DNA from 2 places in the Pseudoalteromonas sp. NZS100_1 genome. Region 2 is predicted to be linked to the other one. Evidence: predicted binding sites of a transcription regulator. Region 2 holds the regulator's gene; the other holds the start of a gene.

Region 1 (3,432 bases), on a different contig from region 2:
CAATTACGTCAACTGCAATGCTTGAGCCTTTAAATAAATCAACGCAGTAATCAGCAAAACGTGGTGGAGCCATACGCTCAGGTTCGGTGCCACACAAGTCACGCGCGGCATATTGGCCTGCAGCAATTGCATTAACAGCTTTGATTGTTTGCTCGCTTGCGCCAACTAAACCAATTTGAGTAATAGGTTCAATACTTTCACCGTGATATTCACGCGCTTCTAATGGCTGCCATAAGGCTTGGCAAGCGCCTAAATAAGCAACTTCTAAAGCATGCTGATAACGGCTATCGCCATTTAAATTTGGTAAAAATAATGCAGGATTAACACTACCCGACGCTTTTGCTTCGTTAATTGCTAATTTAGCAGCATCAAAATAACGGCGAACATCGTCGTAATCTCTATTTAACGGACCCGTTGGCGCAAGTACAACGCGTTTGTTTTCAATTACTAATAAAGTAACTTGTTTACCAATACGAGAATCAACTTTTGCTTGGTCTAAAATAGCATCACGTAATGAGTTATTTGGTAATAGAGAAAAGTCATCACTAATAATAATAAGCGCATCATGAGATGTGCATTCAAGGCTTGCACTAACCGCTTGAGGGTATGCCATAAATAAAGTCCTGTTAGAAAACATAAGCCCCTATTATCGTCGATTTAAATATTGAAGACCAGCAAGGTGCGATGAGCTAATTATACAACTTGCCAATAAATGGCAACTTGGGGTTACAGGCTTTATAGCTTAATCGAGAATACTCAGTTGGAAGTTTTGTTCTGGCTCGCTTTTAATGCCAACGCCTATGCCAAGTAATCTTACAGGTTGTTGTAGCCCTCGTTGATAGGCCTTAGTAAGGAGTTGAATAAATATTTCTGTGTTTAGCTCGTGGTATGCCTGATCGGCTGAGGTTACTACAAAATTTGCAAACTTCACTTTAACACTCAGCTTATTAATACGGTTTTGTAATTGCTGTTTATTAAGCCTTAAAACTAATTCGTCTAACAATTTTGGCAGCTCATCTAAGCACTCTTGCAAACTTGTTTTGTTGTATTCGTAGGTATGTTCAACACTCAGCGACTTTCTGATGCGATCTGTTGATACTTTACCAACATATTCACCTGCACATTTTTGATAAAGCGACACACCAAAATTACCCACATGTTGCTGCATCCAGTTAACGCCTTTTTCACGTACATCCTTGCCGGTATATAAGCCTTTTAAATTTAGCTTTTCGAGCGTTACTTTACCCACCCCCGGAATTTTCCCCAGCGGTAATTGCGCTAAAAAATCATCGACCTCATGAGGCAAAACGACAAATTGACCATTCGGTTTTTTTTCGTCGCTGGCTATTTTGGCAATAAATTTAATCGGTGCAATACCAGCTGATGCAGTGAGCCCTGTGGCATTGTAAATATCGGCTCTTATTTGCTGTGCAATAAGTGTGGCACTGCCTTTACAAGCGGTGCTGTCTGTTACATCTAGGTAGGCTTCGTCTAAAGAAAGAGGTTCAACTAAATCTGTGTAGCGGCTAAATACTTCACGTATTTGATTTGAAGCTTCTTTGTATACAGCCATGCGCCCAGGAACAATAACTAAATCGGGGCATAATTGTTTAGCATGATAGTTCGACATAGCCGATCGCACGCCATATTCTCTCGCTATATAGTTAGCGGTTGAGAGCACGCCTCGTCGGCTATTGCCTCCAATAGCAAGCGGTACACATGCAAGTTTTGGATTATCTCGCATTTCTACTGCTGCATAAAAGCAATCCATGTCTATGTGAATAAACTTCTTCATCACCACAACAACAACTGGTTATTTATACAGTCATTATTATAGAATCAAATGTGATAAGCAAGCCTAGGGCCTGTTTATCTTTCGAGGTTAAATTTGCAGCAGTATGTTTGGTATTTAGGCAAGGCAGAGCCTATGTAGTGTGGTTATTCCCCATAAATAGGCGATAACGTAGCACAAATGCCAAACATACGCTGCCCGAAGGGTTCTGCCTAGGGGCAATTTACTCTTTGTTGCTCGGTTTTTACTTAGCCCACTAGGTCACAAACCTCGCGCCGCGATTAAATAGCCCCTAGATTGAACAAATTTTAATCCTGAAAGGTCAACAGGCCCTAGTTAGCGATTAAAAAAAGCGCTTATTACCTTCTTGCTCTTTATAACCGCGCAACCAAAACATAACCTCGAAAAAAAAACCTGCTAACATCAAAATAATAGCGCCTGATTCGTTACCCATTGCGTAACAGGTAAAAGAGGCTATAAAAACCAAACAAGCTAAGGACCAATTAATTATGTTCTGCATATTTCTACCTCTGTGTGTTTTTGTGTTTGTCTGTGTAATTTAACTGTAGACCTAAAATTAAATAGGTACAATCATCTTATAAAAAAACATGCCATTAATTACCTTGAGCTCGTAACCCCATGTTGATAATCTAAGCACTTTAAAATTAAGGGCCAATAAATAATGCAAACGTTTAAAGATCAGCACCCTATCCATACCGACATCACCGTAGCGTGGGCTGATATGGATGCACTACAACACGTAAATAATGTAGTGTATTTACGTTACTTTGAAATAGCCCGAATCGACTTCTTAAATAAAATAAATCTGTTCGATACAATAAGCCCTAATGGCGTGGGCCCGGTAATAAGCGAAAATAACATTCGTTATAAACGCCCAGTTACATTCCCAGATACGCTTACAGTCGGTGTTACTATTTCTGATATAAAAACAGACCGGTTTGTTATGAATTACACCGTATTTAGTCACGCACAAAACGCTATAACAACCACAGGCACTTCAAAAGTGGTTATGTTTGATTTTGAAACAGGCCAAAAAGCCCTCATTGCAGAGCCTCTTTTATCGGCGTTAGTTAGCTACTCTCAAGACGAGCAATAAGGAATTCTCATGCAATACAGCCCACTTGGCAGCAGTGGTATTAACGTTTCAAGAGTATGTTTAGGCAGTATGACTTGGGGTAAACAAAATACTCAAAGCGATGCTGATGAACAAATAGCCTATGCGCTAGAGCAAGGCGTAAACTTTATTGATACAGCCGAAATGTATGCAGTACCGCCCTCTCCAGAGACCTATGGTAAAACTGAGGAAATTATTGGCGATTGGCTATCGCGTAATCAGCAAAAGCGCAGCGATGTGGTACTTGCTACAAAAATTGCAGGCAATGGATTATCGTGGGTACGTGATGGTGGCAATATTACGCGCCAAACGGTAATAGAAGCCGTAGACGATTCACTTAAGCGCCTTAAAACCGACTACATTGATTTATATCAGCTGCATTGGCCAAACCGCTCTACCCCGCACTTTGGCAGACAATGGCCCGGCACTCTTAAATTTACCGACGTAAATACACAAGAGCAGCAAGCTAGTATGCTTGATATTCTAGAGGGCCTTAATGAATGTG
Region 2 (3,432 bases):
TAAAAGCTGCGAAATATCTATATAAAGTGGTTAATAGAGCATAGTTGATTTGGTATAACGGTAAAACTGCGTTAAAGTTTGCAATGAAATTATTAGAGGATAAATACGAAACGATGTCGGAAATTCAATTTTTAAATGTAGATCTTGAGCTTGAATCAAAGCAAGATATTAGTTTGCTAGTGGCAGACTTGAAAAAAGTCGCGACGATTTTACATTATGACAAAGACGAATACCGTCAATTAGCGCGTATTGAAGCAACAGGTGTAGTAAACACGCCTGACAAAGCAATAAACCATATATGTGAGCTTATTGAATCGTGTTCGCGTAACGCGCTAAAGCAATGGTTAAGCTGTTCACGTAGAACGTTTGATATTGGTTTTGAATCAGGCACTTCCCCTAAGTGCTTTAATCAAGCCTTAGATGCAGATACATTACTACGTATATCTGCGATTGGTGCGGGTATGGAAATTACAATTTACCCAATCGAAAAGTAACTATCTTCGCTCTACGACTGCTGCGGTCATTTTTGATACGCAGCACAGCTCATTGCGGCTATTTGTAATTTTTATTTCCCACACTGAACTACGTTTGCCAATATGAAACGCTCTTGCCGTTGCTGTTAAAGTGCCGTTGCGAGATGCTTTTAAATGACTTGCGCTAATTTCCTGCCCCACGCAGTAAAATTTTGTAAAATCGACAACAAAGTTAGCTGCATAGCTGGCAACTGTTTCGGCAAGTACAACGTTAGCACCGCCGTGAACCATTCCCATTGGGTTATGATGCTCAGGAATTGCCGGCATAGTGGCTACTAAGTAATCATCACCAATTTCAGTGACTTCTATTCCCATGGTTTTCATTAATGTTCCTTGGCCATCAATGCCTTGTTCTAACTGCTTGCACAGCTCTAAAGTGATGGGCTGGTACCAAATACTCATAATGACTCCTTTGCTTTTTTAATCATTTATAAACCTAGCGTTAGTTATATCCCTAAAATGTACACAAGTGAAATTACTTTGGCTATTTTAAGGCTTAATTTAAATTTGCGATTTTTATTTAACTGTATATACTCACAGTTAAATGTACTGTATGGAAAACCAGTTGTATGCGACCATTAACGAACCGCCAAGCTCAAATACTCGAACTAATTAAAGTTTTTATTAAAGACACTGGTATGCCTCCTACACGTGCTGAAATAGCGCAAACATTAGGTTTTAAAAGTGCCAATGCTGCTGAAGAACATTTAAAAGCACTTGCTAAAAAAGGCGCAATTAAAATGAAACCAGGTGCAAGCCGTGGTATTCAGTTAATTGAAGAAGAAGAGCCAGAACAATTAGGTTTACCGCTTATAGGGCGTGTTGCTGCTGGTTCACCTATTTTGGCGCAAGAGCACGTTGAAAGTCACTGCAAAATCGATCCATTAATGTTTAAACCGGCTGCAGATTTTTTACTACGCGTTAACGGTATGAGCATGAAAGATATTGGTATTATGGATGGTGATTTACTTGCTGTACATCGTACTCAAACCGCTGAAAACGGGCAAGTTGTTGTTGCCCGCCTAGACGAAGACGTAACTGTAAAACGTCTTGAGAAAGCGGGTTGTAAAGTATTACTTCATGCTGAAAACGACGATTTTGAATCTATTGAAGTAGATCTTGAGAATGAGTCTTTTAATATTGAAGGCTTAGCCGTTGGCGTTATAAGAAACGCTGATTGGATGTGACTTTAAAAATAGCTTTTAAACAAGCAGTTTTATAAATGCGTACTAATTAGTACGCATTTTCTGTTTTAAATTCGCACTAAAAATAGGGCATAAATAGCTCACTGACAATTTAAGCTGTAAACTTTTTTGCACTTATATTTTCCCCCTCCGAATGCGTTAAACCCCTTTGTTTTGCTCATCTTTTGAACTTCCTGTTACCTAGTTGGTTACTGATTTTTTATTAATTACTCAATATCACCTGATTGTTTTTTATACTAAAACTTGCTTGTTGTTCATTTTTTAGCTAATTATTAATGTGCTGAGCTAATAATAACTCACAGCTTTTTAGTTTTGAGAACACACAATATACACAAACCCGTTGTTGGCGCAGCAAAACCAATCAATATTAAATGAGATTGACTAAAAAAATAAAAATAACGAATTGGCGTTTAAGCCGTATGCCTCTTCGCTTTGCATTCGCAATAGCATCAAAGGAGCCGTCACATGGGTAAACTGACCTCTACCTTGTGGCTTATATTATGTGTTTTTTCGCACCCAGTTTTGGCTAACAGCCAATACAATATGCGCAAAGGCGTAACCGATATAAGCAATAATGTATATCAGCTGCACATGACCATATTTATAATATGTTGTGTGATTGGGGTGATAGTGTTCGCAATTATGTTTTGGGCACTTATTCATCACCGTAAATCTAAAGGGGCTGTACCTGCCCAATTTCACGAAAGCACTAAAGTAGAAATACTTTGGACTGCAATCCCGTTTGTTATTTTAATTGCTATGGCAGTACCAGCCACTAAAACCCTAATTGCAATGGAAGATGCCAGCAAAGCTGATCTCACTATTAAAATTACAGGCTCGCAATGGAAATGGCATTATGAATATATGGGTGAAGATGTAGAGTTCTACTCTATTTTATCTACCCCGCAAGATGAAATAGCGAATCTTGCAGATAAAAATCCTAACTACTTACTTGAGGTTGATAAACCTCTCGTACTGCCAATAAATCAAAAAGTACGATTTTTAATGACTTCTGACGATGTTATTCACTCTTGGTGGGTACCTGATTTTGCAGTTAAAAAAGATGCGAATCCCGGCTTTATAAACGAAACATGGACGAACATAAACGAAGAAGGTACTTACCGAGGCCAATGTGCTGAGTTGTGTGGTAAAGATCATGGCTTTATGCCCGTTGTGGTGGTCGCTAAATCTGAGGCTGATTTTAAAACGTGGCTTGCAGATGCAAAGCAAGCTAAACAAAAAGCAGCATTAGCAGATGCCGCATTACTTGATAAAACCCTCCCAAAAGAAGAATTAATGACTTTAGGCGAACAAGTATATATGGCCAATTGTGCTGCATGTCATCAGCCTACTGGCATGGGGTTACCGGGTGTATTTCCTGCACTTAAAGGCAGCCCTATAGTGCTTGGCGATATAAAAGATCACATTGATGTAGTTATCCATGGGCGACCCGGTACGGCAATGCAAGCATTTGCCAAACAGTTATCTATAAAGCAATTAGCAGCGGTTATTACTTATAAACGTAATGCGTGGGGTAATGATACGGGTGATGTTATTCAACCGAGTCAAATACAGGCAGCACTTGATGCCAAAGTGGAGGCGAACTAATGAGTAGCATAGTAGAACAATCTAACGCCAATGAAGCTCATCATGCTCATCACCCAGCTAAAGGTTTTAAACGCTGGCTTTACACA

The links. Region 2 encodes LexA, which represses DNA repair genes until DNA is damaged. Its sites were predicted from a motif close to TACTGTATNNNNATACAGTA; they were not measured.
Region 1: the regulator LexA is predicted to act here: its motif matches at 1,808-1,827, upstream of dinB (DNA polymerase IV).

Annotation. Positions count from the first base shown of each region.
Region 1 covers NZ_JADYXN010000004.1:183,871-187,302, reverse strand. Annotated here, with positions in the region: gene I6F66_RS04580 (leucyl aminopeptidase family protein) at 1-613, opposite strand, end outside; gene dinB (DNA polymerase IV) at 743-1,795, opposite strand; gene I6F66_RS04570 (thioesterase family protein) at 2,475-2,909, shown strand; gene I6F66_RS04565 (aldo/keto reductase) at 2,919-3,432, shown strand, end outside.
Region 2 covers NZ_JADYXN010000020.1:14,128-17,559, forward strand. Annotated here, with positions in the region: gene I6F66_RS13605 (hypothetical protein) at 114-494, shown strand; gene I6F66_RS13610 (PaaI family thioesterase) at 495-935, opposite strand; gene lexA (transcriptional repressor LexA) at 1,103-1,720, shown strand; gene coxB (cytochrome c oxidase subunit II) at 2,204-3,346, shown strand; gene ctaD (cytochrome c oxidase subunit I) at 3,346-3,432, shown strand, end outside.